Regions from separate parts of the Streptomyces macrosporus genome, predicted to be linked through region 3. Evidence: predicted binding sites of a transcription regulator. Region 3 holds the regulator's gene; each other region holds the start of a gene.
What was found. Region 3 encodes HrcA, which represses chaperone genes, less so after heat shock. Its sites were predicted from a motif close to TTNGCACTCNGNNNNNCNGAGTGCNAA; they were not measured.
Positions count from the first base shown of each region.

Region 1 (4,348 bases), on a different contig from region 3:
TGGACTCGCGCCCAGACCCTCGACCCGGCCCCGCTGCGCCGCGAGACCTTCACCGCCTCCACCGACCGGGTACTGGTCATCACCTGGTGGGACGCTCCCCACGACTCCCACGACCTGCCCGAACTGCCTTCTCCGCCGCCCGAGTTGATCCGTCGCCCGGTCCACTTCTGGCGCTTCGAGAGCCTGGAGGTGTCGTGACCGCGCCCCCGCCCCCGCCGGTCGTCCGCCCGCCGGCCTGACCGGGCGGCACCGCCCCGCTCGCCGGGGCCGGGAGCCGCGCCACCGGACCGGCGCGGAGGACGGAACCGGTGCGCGACACCACGGGCGGTCCCCTCACCCGTCCCCGTGCCGGTCGGAGCGCGCGGCGACGGTGACGATCTCCGGGCTGTGGGCGGTGAGCGGACTCCGGTCCCAGTCGCCGAACCGTTCCTCGACGGTCAGGCCGGCCTCGGTCAGGAAGGCGTCGAGCGGGTCCACGTCGAGGAAGCGCAGGGTGCTCCGACTGACCTTCGGTTCCTCCCACCGGGGGTGGGCGTAGAACTGGGCGAAGCGGACGGTGTCCCCCTCGACCGGGGTGTCGGTCTCCACCCAGTACCGCACCGGGGAGCCGTCCTCGGCGACGACCTCGAATCCGTTCTCCGGGGTCCACGTCTCCCAGGCGCGGGCCGCCGGGTTGCGGGTCTCGAAGACGAACCGGCCGTCGTCGGCGAGGGCGGTGCGGACGGCGGCGAGCGCGGTCCGCAGCTCGTCGTCCCCGAGGAGCACCTGGAAGGCGTGGCCGGTCATCACGATCAGGTCGAACTCCCGCTCCCAGGCCGTGGTGGAGAGGTCGCCGAGGACCCATGCGACGTCCGTCCGCCGCCGGGCCCGGGCGAGCATCGCCTCGGCCGGGTCGAGTCCGCACAGCCGGCCGGGGTGTCCGGCCTCCCGGGCGCGGCGCAGCAACTGGCCGGTTCCGCAGCCGACGTCGAGGACGGACCGCGCGGACATCACCAACGGCAGGTAGAAGTCGTCGAAGTCGCTCCGCTCCGCGCAGATCACGTCGTACAGCGCGGCGAGGGACGGATCGGTGAACAGGCGGTCGGCCATGGGCGCCTGTCTACCAGCCCACCCCGGACGGCCGCGACCGATTACCCCGCCGGGGAGTGGGGGACGGGGGGCGACGCTCACCGCCGCCCCTCCCCACGGGTGCGGTCGGGGACGAGTCCGCCCGGCGCAGGGGCGCGGTGTCAGGGGGTGTCAGGGGACGGGCCGGCCCAGGAGCGTGGTGGGGGCGCCCGCGACGCGGGTGAGGAAGACCGTGACCGCGTTCGGGCCGGAGGGCTTCAACTTGCGGCGCAGGTCCTCCGGTTCGACGGCCGAGCCGCGCTTCTTGACCGTGACCGTCCCCACCTCGCGCTCCCGCAGCAGCGCCCTCAGCCTCTTGACGTTGAAGGGGAGCACGTCGGTGATCTCGTACGCGCTCGCGTACGGCACCGGGCGCAGGTCGTCGCTCGTGACGTAGGCGATCGTCGGGTCGATCAGGCGCCCGCCGACCCGCTCGGCGACCTCGGCGACCAGATGGGCGCGGATGACCGCGCCGTCCGGCTCGTACAGGTAGCGGCCGACCGGGCCGACCGGCGGGTCCGGCAGGCCGGCGGAGGCCAGGGTGTGGGGGCCGGGCAGGAGGGTGGCGCGTACGCCCGGGGGGACGCCGAACCAGAGCACGGCCTCCTTCACGTCCCCACCGTCGGAGATCCACTCGGCCGCCGCGTCCTCCGGCACCGCCTCGTGGGGGATGCCCGGGGCGACCTTCAGGGCGGCGTACGGGGCGCGGCGGGCGGCGGCGACGGCCCAGGACAGCGGGGGCGAGTACGCCTCGGGGTCGAAGATCCGGCCGCGTCCCCCGCGGCGGGCCGGGTCGGCGAAGACGGCGTCGAAGCCGTCGGTGTCCACCTCCGTCACGTCCGCACACCGCACCTCGACGCGGTCGGCCAGCCCCAGCGCCTCGGCGTTGGCGCGGGCGACCTCGCAGGTCAGCGGGGAACGGTCGACGGCCAGGACGTGGATGCCGGCGCGGGCCAGCGCGATGGCGTCGCCGCCGACGCCGCAGCACAGGTCGGCCAGCCGCCGCACTCCGAGCGCGGCGAAGCGCCCGGCGCGGTGGGCGGCCACGCTCGCGCGGGTGGCCTGCTCCACGCCGTCGGGCGTGAAGTACATCCGGCCCGCGTCCTCGGGCCCGAACTTCGCCGCCGCCCGCTGCCGCAGCCGCGCCTGCCCGAGGGCCGCCGAGACCAGCTCGGCGGGGTGGTCGCGGCGCAGCCGGGTCGCGACGGCCAACTCCCGCCCGGGGTCGTACGACCGCAACTCCTCCAGCAGGTGCCGCCCCTCGTCGGTCAGCAGGGCGCGGAAGACGGAGACGGGGTCGGGCTCGGAACCGGTCGGCGCGTGCACCGGCCCATCATCGCAGCGGCCGCCCTCGGCGGTTGAACAGCGTGGTCGGGTCGGTGTCCGGTCGATGTCCACGGGGAAGGGGACGGGGAGCTCGTCGCGGTGGACGCCGGTGGCCACGCACGCGCCGGTGGTGCCGTCCGGCTCGAAGCGCGGGGCGTCCGTCGGCGGCCGGCCCGGGTCGTCGGCGGCGCTCCTCGCGGACGGGCACCCGCGACGCGCCTGCGACACGGTGTGCGGGTCGGCGTATGGGCGCGGGGGCGCGCAACGCGCCGTGCGTTGGCACTCCGGTTGACTGAGTGCTAACGCCCGCATAGTCTCGACGTTGGCACTCTCCCCAGGTGAGTGCCAATCCCAGCGACGGGCAGATCCGGCACCCGCGACGACGGATCTACCAGGTCGCCACCCCAGACATCCAAACCCCGTGAGATCTCCGAAGGGGGAGGTCGGATCGTGACGACCGCCACTAGCTCCAAGGTTGCCATCAAGCCGCTCGAGGACCGCATCGTGGTCCAGCCGCTCGACGCCGAGCAGACCACCGCCTCCGGCCTGGTCATCCCGGACACCGCCAAGGAGAAGCCCCAGGAGGGCACCGTCCTGGCCGTGGGTCCGGGCCGCTTCGAGGACGGCAACCGTCTGCCGCTCGACGTCAAGGTCGGCGACATCGTGCTGTACAGCAAGTACGGCGGCACCGAGGTGAAGTACAACGGCGAGGAGTACCTCGTCCTCTCGGCTCGCGACGTGCTCGCGATCATCGAGAAGTAAGCACCGCGAAGACTGCCTGTGGTCCGCGCCCTGGTACCCGCGTCCGAGACGTCCGGGGCCGGGGCGCGGATCTTTTGACGAGGACCCGAGAGGAACCGAGCAACCATGGCGAAGATCCTGAAGTTCGACGAGGACGCCCGTCGCGCCCTCGAGCGCGGTGTCAACAAGCTCGCCGACACCGTGAAGGTGACGATCGGCCCCAAGGGCCGCAACGTCGTCATCGACAAGAAGTTCGGCGCTCCGACCATCACCAACGACGGTGTCACCATCGCCCGCGAGGTCGAGGTCGAGGACCCCTACGAGAACCTGGGCGCCCAGCTCGTCAAGGAGGTGGCGACCAAGACCAACGACATCGCGGGTGACGGCACCACCACCGCCACCGTGCTGGCCCAGGCCCTGGTCCGCGAGGGTCTGCGCAACGTCGCCGCCGGCGCCTCCCCGGCCGCCCTGAAGAAGGGCATCGACGCCGCGGTCAAGGCCGTCTCCGACGACCTGCACGCCGCCGCGCGCCCGATCGACTCCAAGGAGGACATCGCCGCCGTCGCCGCGCTGTCCGCCCAGGACAAGCAGGTCGGCGAGCTGATCGCCGAGGCGATGGACAAGGTCGGCAAGGACGGTGTGATCTCCGTCGAGGAGTCCAACACCTTCGGTCTGGAGCTGGACTTCACCGAGGGCATGGCCTTCGACAAGGGCTACCTGTCGCCCTACATGGTCACCGACCAGGAGCGGATGGAAGCGGTCCTGGAGGACCCGTACATCCTGATCCACCAGGGCAAGATCTCCGCCATCGCGGACCTGCTGCCGCTGCTGGAGAAGATCATCCAGAGCAACAGCTCCAAGCCGCTGCTGATCATCGCCGAGGACGTCGAGGGCGAGGCCCTGTCGACCCTGGTGGTCAACAAGATCCGCGGCACCTTCAACGCGGTGGCCGTCAAGGCCCCGGGCTTCGGCGACCGCCGCAAGGCCATGCTGGGCGACATGGCGACGCTGACCGGCGCCACCGTGGTCGCCGAGGAGGTCGGCCTCAAGCTCGACCAGGTCGGCCTGGACGTGCTGGGCACCGCCCGCCGCGTGACCGTCACCAAGGACGAGACCACCATCGTCGACGGCGGCGGCAAGAGCGAGGACGTCGAGGCCCGCGTCGCGCAGATCA
Region 1 is NZ_BAAASZ010000027.1:87,316-91,663, forward strand. Features, by position in the region: gene ABD335_RS19555 (hypothetical protein) at 1-198, shown strand, start outside; gene ABD335_RS19560 (class I SAM-dependent methyltransferase) at 334-1,089, opposite strand; gene ABD335_RS19565 (class I SAM-dependent methyltransferase) at 1,240-2,433, opposite strand; gene groES (co-chaperone GroES) at 2,884-3,195, shown strand; gene groL (chaperonin GroEL) at 3,301-4,348, shown strand, end outside.
Region 1: a site for HrcA is predicted at 2,710-2,736, ahead of groES (co-chaperone GroES). Genes of this name have one in related genera too.

Region 2 (4,348 bases), on a different contig from region 3:
GCGAGCGGTACGCGCGGCGGGAACCGCCGATCCGCTGGAGGCGGATCAGAAGTCCATGCCACCGCCCATGCCGCCGGCGGCGGCGTCGGCACCGGCCGCGGCCTTCTCCGGCTTGTCGGCGATGACGGCCTCGGTGGTGAGGAAGAGCGCCGCGATGGAGGCGGCGTTCTGCAGCGCGGAGCGGGTGACCTTGGCCGGGTCGATGATGCCCTCGGCGATCATGTCCACGTACTCACCGGTCGCGGCGTTCAGACCGTGGCCCGGGGTCAGGTTGCGCACCTTCTCCACGATGACGCCGCCCTCCAGGCCGGCGTTGACCGCGATCTGCTTCAGCGGAGCCTCCAGAGCGGCCTTGACGGCGGCGGCACCGGTGGCCTCGTCGCCCTCCAGCTCCAGCTTCTCGAAGACGTTGGACGCCTGCAGCAGGGCCACGCCACCACCGGCGACGATGCCCTCCTCGACGGCGGCCTTCGCGTTGCGGACGGCGTCCTCGATGCGGTGCTTGCGCTCCTTCAGCTCCACCTCGGTGGCGGCACCGGCCTTGATGACGGCCACGCCGCCGGCCAGCTTCGCCAGACGCTCCTGGAGCTTCTCGCGGTCGTAGTCGGAGTCGGAGCTCTCGATCTCGGCGCGGATCTGGTTGACCCGGCCGTTGACCTGCTCGCTGTCACCGGCACCGTCGACGATGGTGGTCTCGTCCTTGGTGATGACGACCTTGCGGGCGCGGCCCAGCAGCTCCAGGCCGGCGTTCTCCAGCTTGAGGCCGACCTCCTCGGAGATGACCTGGCCGCCGGTGAGGATGGCGATGTCGCCCAGCATGGCCTTGCGGCGGTCGCCGAAGCCCGGAGCCTTGACGGCGACGGACTTGAAGGTGCCGCGGATCTTGTTGACCACCAGGGTCGACAGGGCCTCGCCCTCGACGTCCTCGGCGATGATCAGCAGCGGCTTGCCGGCCTGCATGACCTTCTCCAGGAGCGGCAGCAGGTCCTTGACCGCGGAGATCTTCTGGTTGGCGATCAGGATGTAGGGGTCCTCCAGGACCGCCTCCATCCGCTCCATGTCGGTGGCGAAGTAGGCGGAGATGTAGCCCTTGTCGAAGCGCATGCCCTCGGTGAGCTCGAGCTCCAGGCCGAAGGTCTGCGACTCCTCGACGGTGATGACGCCTTCCTTGCCGACCTTGTCCATCGCCTCGGCGATCAGCTCGCCGATCTGGGTGTCGGCGGCGGAGATGGAGGCGGTCGAAGCGATCTGCTCCTTGGTCTCGACCTCCTTGGCCTGCTCCAGCAGGGCGGCGGAGACGGCCTCGGTGGCCTTCTCGATGCCGCGCTTGAGGGCCATGGGGTTGGCACCGGCGGCCACGTTGCGCAGACCCTCGCGGACGAGCGCCTGGGCGAGGACGGTCGCGGTGGTCGTACCGTCACCGGCGACGTCGTCCGTCTTCTTGGCGACCTCCTTGACCAGCTCGGCACCGATCTTCTCGTACGGGTCCTCGAGCTCGATCTCCTTGGCGATGGACACACCGTCGTTGGTGATCGTGGGGGCGCCCCACTTCTTCTCAAGGACGACGTTGCGGCCCTTGGGGCCGAGCGTGACCTTGACGGCGTCGGCGAGCTGGTTCATACCGCGCTCGAGGCCGCGCCGCGCCTCCTCGTCGAACGCGATGATCTTGGCCATGTGAAGTGGTCCTCCCAGACTTTGGGGGTCCCCCCGGCCCGAAGGCTGGGGGAGGATTTCTCCGGACCGCTCTGGCGCCCGCGACGGACGGCCCGCACTCCCGGGGTTCCCTGCTCCACCGGGCTTGCGCACCTCACCGAACCGGTCCTCGTTCTGTCACTCTCACCTTCAGAGTGCTAACGCCAATGATTAGCACTCGACCCCTCCGAGTGCAAGCGCGTCCGGGCGCTCGCGCCCCGCGCGCCCGCTCGGGAGGGGGCGGCGGGACACGGGAGGCGGACGGGGGACGGGAGAGGGCGCCGGAGGACGACGGAGGACGGCCGAGGACGACGGGAGGGGAGCGGAAGGGGAGGAGCGGAAGGAGAGGAGGACACCGGAGGCCACCAGAGCGTGCCGGGGGACGCCGGGAGACGTCAGGGGCCCCCGGGAGACGCCGGGGGACGCCGGGGGACGCGGCGAGGGCGCACGACCGCGCGCGGTGTGCCGGACACGACGGAGGGTCCGCACCCCTCCGGGGTGCGGACCCTCCTGTGCCGTCTACTACTGCTCGTGGTGCGAGTGGCCGGCGCTTCAGGCCGTCACGCGGACCATGTCCGCCTGCGGACCCTTCTGACCCTGCGAGATCTCGAATTCAACCCGCTGTCCTTCCTCAAGGGTGCGGTAGCCGTCCATCTGGATCGCGCTGTAGTGGACGAACACGTCCGCACCACCGTCGACCGCGATGAAGCCGTATCCCTTCTCCGCGTTGAACCACTTGACGGTGCCTTGAGCCATTCCTAACTCCCCTATTGCTGGCCCTTGCACGAGTCCACACTCCGCGGACCCGGGTCAGATGTCACCCCCCGGCGAGAGGGGGTGTGCGCCGGAACGCGTCGACCGCGGCCGAATGTATCTGGGCGGAAGCCCTCCGCAACAGGTCTCTCAGACGAGAATTCCGGTCACGCCGGATTGCCGATAAGCACATGAACGGCAGGAAAGCAGGGCAACTCGGGCCGGGCATAGCGGACCAACACGACAATTGCGGCAGCGAATGTGCGGACAAGTTGTCGCGTTCTTATGGGCGCGGAGTGCGCATTCGGGGGGAGGCACGCTCACTCTACCGTTCCCGAGAGGGCGGAATTGACAATTCCACTCATCGCCGGGGTCAGGCGCCCGCGGGGGGCGCGCACGCCGACGGCCCCGCTCCCGGCCGGTTCCGCCGGGAGACGGGGCCGCCTCGCGCGGGCCCTCGGGGCGCCGTCAGCAGCCGCCCGCGACGGCCGGGATGATCGAGACGTTCGCGCCGTCCGGCGTCGGCGTCTGGAGGCCCTCGGAGAAGCGGACGTCGTCGTCGTCGACGTAGACGTTCACGAAGCGGCGCAGCTTGCCGGAGTCGTCCAGCACCCGGGCGGATATGCCCTGGTGGTTCTTCTCCAGGTCCGCCAGGACCTCGGCCAGCGTCGCGCCCTCGGCCGTCACCTCGGCCCGGCCCCCGGTGTACGTGCGCAGGATCGTCGGGATACGGACGGAGACACTCATGCCAGGCCAGCCTCTCGGAAGGAGTCCAGGTTCGGACGGATGATCGCGGACGGTCCGGTGGTCGACGCCACCGCGTCCAGGGTCTTCAGGCCGTCGCCGGTGTTGAGGACGACGGTGGTCAGGGACGGGTCGAGCACGCCCTCCTCGAGGAGCTTCTTCGTCACGCCGACGGTCACGCCGCCCGCGGTCTCCGCGAAGATGCCCTCGGTGCGCGCCAGCAGCTTGATCGCCTCGACGATCCGTCCGTCGTCCACGTCCTCCACGGCACCGCCGGTGCGGCGCGCGATGTCCAGGACGTACGGGCCGTCGGCCGGGTTGCCGATGGCCAGGGACTTGGCGATGGTGTCCGGCCGCACCGGCCGCACCACGTCGTGGCCGTCCTTGAAGGCCCGCGACACCGGCGAGCAACCCTCGGCCTGGGCGCCGAAGATCCGGTACGGCTTGTCCTCGACCAGCCCCAGCCGGATCAGCTCGCGCAGCCCCTTGTCGATCTTGGTGAGCTGGGAGCCGGAGGCGATCGGGACGACGAGCTGGTCCGGCAGCTTCCAGCCGAGCTGCTCGCAGATCTCGTACGCCAGGGTCTTGGAGCCCTCGGCGTAGTAGGGGCGGAGGTTGACGTTGACGAAGCCCCAGCCCTCGCCCGCGGGATCGCCGATCAGCTCGGAGCAGAAGCGGTTCACGTCGTCGTAGGTGCCCTCGATGCCGACCAGGTCGCCGCCGTAGACCGCGGCCATCACGACCTTGCCCTGCTCCAGGTCGTGCGGGATGAAGACGCAGGAGCGGAATCCGGCGCGGGCAGCGGCGGCGCCGACGGCGCCGGCCAGGTTGCCGGTGGAGGAGCACGAGAGGGTGGTGAAGCCGAAGGCGCGGGCGGCCTCGACGGCGATGGCGACCACCCGGTCCTTGAAGGAGTGCGTCGGGTTGCCGGAGTCGTCCTTGACGTACAGACCGCCGGTGACGCCCAACTCGCGGGCGAGACGGTCGGCCTTCACCAGCTTGGTGAAGCCCGGGTTCGTGTTGGGCTTCTCCGCCACGTCGGCGGGCACGGGCAGCAGCGGGGCGTAGCGCCAGATGTTGTTCGGCCCGGCCTCGATCCGCTTCCGCAGGCCCTCCGGGTCCCCCTCGGGCAGGTCGTACGCGATCTCCAGCGGCCCGA
Region 2 is NZ_BAAASZ010000006.1:80,610-84,957, forward strand. Features, by position in the region: gene groL (chaperonin GroEL) at 46-1,674, opposite strand; gene ABD335_RS03300 (cold-shock protein) at 2,245-2,448, opposite strand; gene ABD335_RS03305 (MoaD/ThiS family protein) at 2,914-3,192, opposite strand; gene thrC (threonine synthase) at 3,189-4,348, opposite strand, start outside.
Region 2: a site for HrcA is predicted at 1,864-1,890, ahead of groL (chaperonin GroEL). Genes of this name have one in related genera too.

Region 3 (4,348 bases):
GCGCCGGTGTGCTCCGGCCAGCCCAGCGCCCGGCACACGCCGGTCTTCCAGTCCTGGCCGCGCGGGACGTCGGGCCAGGCGTCGATGCCCAGCGCGGACGGCTTCACCGCCTGCCAGACGTCGACGTAGGGGTGGCCGACCACCAGCACGTTCTCGTCGGTGATCCGCTCGGCGATCCGGGACTCCTTCGAACCGGGCACCAGGTGGTCCACCAGCACCCCCAGCCGTGCCTCGGGGGTGGGGCCGAACGCCTCCACGATCGCCGGGAGGTCGTCGACACCCTCCAGGTACTCCACGACGACGCCCTCGACCCGCAGGTCGTCGCCCCAGACCTTCTCCACCAGCTCCGCGTCGTGGCGCCCCTCCACGTAGATGCGCCCCGCCCGCGCCACCCGCGCACGGGTGTTCGGCACGGCGATCGACCCCGAGGCCGTGCGCCGGGGCGCCGCGGGGGCGGGCGGCGCGACCGCCCGGGGCCGCACCAGGGTGACGACCTTCCCCTCCAGCAGGAAGCCCCGCGGTTCCATGGGGAAGACGCGGTGCTTCCCGAACCGGTCCTCCAGGGTGACGGTGAACCCCTGCGCGGTCTTCTCGCAGCGGACCACGGCCCCGCAGAACCCGGTCGTGATCTCCTCCACCACCAGGTCCGGCTCGGCGGGCACCTCGGGCGCGGGCCGGGTCCGCTTCCACGGCGGGGTCAGGTCGGGGTCGTACCGTCTGCTGCGCATGCGCTCATTGTGGTACGCGGACGCCGTCACGAAACGCCGAAGCGCCGTGCCAGGGCGTCGCGTTGGGCGCGGACGAAGGCGGCGTCCACCACCGCGCCGTGGCCGGGCACGTACAGCGCGTCCTCGCCGCCCAGGGCGAGCAGGCGGTCGACGGCGGCCGGCCAGTGGAGGGGGTGGGCGTCCGGACCGGCCTGCGGCTCGCCGGACTCCTCCACCAGGTCGCCGCAGAAGACGACGTCCCGCCCGCCGGAGACGCCGGGGACGAGGACGGCCAGGTCGTAGGCGGTGTGCGCGGGACCGACGTTGGCCAGGACCGCCTCCCGGTCGCCCAGCGAGACCGTCAGCTCGCCGACCACCCGGTGGTGCGGGTGGACGAGCACGTCGACGGCCTGGGCCGCCTCCTCGGGGTCCGCGCCGTGCCGCACGGCGTCCTTCCACAGCTCGTCCTTGGAGCGCGCCAGCCACGTGTCGGCCCCCACCGCGGCGTAGACCTCCACCCCGGAGAAGGCGGACGTGCCCAGGACGTGGTCGAAGTGCGGGTGGGTGAGCGCCACATGGGTGATGTGCCGGTCGAAGCGCTCGCACAGCTGCCGTCGGATGCGCGCGCCCTCGCCCAGCGAGGAGCCCGTGTCGATCACGAGCACTCCCGAGCCGCCCGCGACGGCCCCGACGGTCTCGTCCCAGCCGGGCATACGGTGACGAACGACTCCCGGTGCGAGCTCTTCCCATCCGGCCTTCATACGGCGACGCTAGCGCCAACGGGCGGGTGATGCCCGCCGGGCGACGGGAGCGGGTTACCTTCGCTCCACGGCCGCCCTTGCCCTGGTCGTGGTCACCGGCCGTACACTGGCACAGGGAAGCTGGCACTCGACTGTCGAGAGTGCCAGGACAGGAACGAAAGGCACGGCCGGACGGGAGGTGCGCCGAAGTGCTCAGCGAACGCAGACTCGAGGTCTTGCGCGCCATCGTCCAGGACTACGTCGGCACGCAGGAGCCGGTGGGCTCCAAGGCCCTGACCGAGCGGCACAACCTCAAGGTCTCCCCGGCCACCGTGCGCAACGACATGGCGGCCCTGGAGGAAGAGGGGTACATCGCCCAGCCGCACACCAGCGCGGGTCGCATCCCCACGGACAAGGGGTACCGCCTGTTCGTGGACAAGCTCGCGGGCGTCAAGCCGCTGTCCAAGCCCGAGCGGCGGGCGATCCAGAACTTCCTGGCGGGCGCCGTCGACCTCGACGACGTCGTCAGCCGCACCGTGCGGCTGCTGGCACAGCTCACCCGACAGGTCGCCATCGTCCAGTACCCCTCGCTGACCCGTTCGACCGTGCGGCACGTCGAACTGCTGCTGCTCGCGCCCACGCGCCTGATGCTCGTGCTGATCACGGACACCGGGCGGGTCGAGCAGCGCGTGGTGGACTGCCCCGCCCCCCTCACCGAGACGACGCTGGCCGACCTGCGCGCCCGGCTCAACGGCCGGGTGGTCGGCGAGCGCTTCTCCGAGGTCCCCAGGCTGGTGCAGGACCTGCCGGAGTCCTTCGAGCAGGACGACCGCAGCACGATCTCGGCCGTGCTCGCCACCCTGCTGGAGACGCTGGTCGAGGAGCCCGAGGAGCGGCTGGTGATCGGCGGTACCGCCAACCTCACCCGCTTCGTCCACGACTTCCCCCTGACCATCCGGCCGGTGCTGGAGGCGCTGGAGGAGCAGGTGGTGCTCCTCAAGCTGCTGGGAGAGGCCAAGGATTCGAGCATGACGGTACGCATCGGGCACGAGAATGCCCACGAGGGGCTGACCTCCACGTCGGTCGTCTCGGTCGGTTACGGTTCGGGCAACGAGGCGGTTGCCAAGCTCGGCGTGGTCGGACCGACCCGCATGGACTACCCCGGAACGATGGGAGCGGTACGCGCAGTGGCACGTTACGTCGGACAGATCCTCGCGGAGTCGTAAGTGGCGACTGACTACTACGCGATCCTGGGCGTGCAGCGCGATGCCTCGCAGGACGAGATCAAGAAGGCATTCCGCCGGCTCGCGCGCGAGCTGCACCCGGACGTGAACCCGGACCCGAAGACGCAGGAGCGGTTCAAGGAGATCAACACCGCCTACGAGGTGCTCTCCGATCCGCAGAAGAAGCAGATGTACGACCTCGGCGGCGACCCGATGGGTGGCGGCGCGAGCCGGGGCGGCGGCTTCGGCGCGGGGTTCGGGAACTTCTCCGACATCATGGACGCCTTCTTCGGCACCGCCTCGCAGCGCGGGCCGAGGTCCCGTACCCGGCGCGGCCAGGACGCGATGATCCGGCTCGACATCGAGCTGGACGAGGCCACCTTCGGCACCACGAAGGACATCCAGGTCGACACGGCCGTCGTCTGCACGACGTGCAACGGCGAGGGCGCCGCCCCGGGGACGTCGGTGCAGACCTGCGACATGTGCCGCGGTCGCGGCGAGGTCTCGCAGGTCACCCGGTCCTTCCTGGGGCAGGTCATGACCTCGCGGCCCTGTCCGCAGTGCCAGGGGTTCGGCACGATCGTGCCGAACCCCTGCCCGGAGTGCGCCGGCGACGGCCGCGTGCGGTCGCGGCGCAGCCTGACGGTGAAGATCCCGGCCGGTGTGGACAACGGCACCCGCATCCAGCTCGCCGGCGAGGGCGAGGTCGGTCCGGGCGGCGGCCCGGCGGGCGACCTGTACGTGGAGATCCACGAGGTTCCGCACCCGGTCTTCCAGCGCCGCGGCGACGACCTGCACTGCACGGTCACCATCCCCATGACGGCGGCGGCCCTGGGCACGAAGGTCCCGCTGGAGACGCTGGACGGGCTGGAGGAGGTCGACATCCGGCCCGGCACCCAGTCCGGCCAGTCCATCCCGCTCCACCAGCGCGGTGTGACGCACCTGCGCGGCGGCGGCCGTGGCGACCTGATCGTCCACGTCGAGGTGCAGACCCCGACCAAGCTGGACCCGGAGCAGGAGGAGCTGCTGCGCCGGCTGGCCAAGCTGCGCGGCGAGGAGAGGCCGATGGGCCAGTTCCAGCCGGGGCAGCAGGGGCTGTTCTCGCGGTTGAAGGACGCGTTCAACGGGCGGTGAGGCCCCGGCCCGTCGGGGTGTGCCGGGGCGCGGCGCCCGCCTCGGCGGGGCGTGGCAGGATGCGGCCATGTCCTCCGCGTTGACCAGGCTCCTCTCCCGGATCGAGCATCCCGTCGTCCAGGCCCCCATGGCCGGGGGCGCGTCCCGTCCCGAACTGGCCGCCGCCGTCGGCGAGGCGGGCGGGCTCGGCTTCCTCGCCGCCGGGTACAAGACCCCGGAGGCGATGCGCGGGGAGATCCGGCGGCTGCGGACGCTGACCGACCGGCCCTTCGGCGTCAACCTCTTCATGCCCCATTCCGCCGCCGACGGCTCGGGGGCCGTGGCGGCCTACCGCGAGCGGCTCGCGGGGGAGTTCGCCCGGTACGGCGTCGAGCCCGGCGATCCCGACCGGGGTGACGACGACGCGTACGACGCCAAGCTGGCGATCCTGCTGGAGGAGCCCGTTCCGCTGGTCTCCTTCACCTTCGGCCGCCCCTCCCGCCGGGTCCTGGCGGACCTGGCCGAGGTGGGCACCGTCACCGCCGTCACCGTCACCTCGGTCGCC
Region 3 is NZ_BAAASZ010000020.1:109,532-113,879, forward strand. Features, by position in the region: gene ABD335_RS12600 (DUF3097 domain-containing protein) at 1-728, opposite strand, end outside; gene ABD335_RS12605 (MBL fold metallo-hydrolase) at 755-1,420, opposite strand; gene hrcA (heat-inducible transcriptional repressor HrcA) at 1,657-2,673, shown strand; gene dnaJ (molecular chaperone DnaJ) at 2,674-3,804, shown strand; gene ABD335_RS12620 (nitronate monooxygenase) at 3,872-4,348, shown strand, end outside.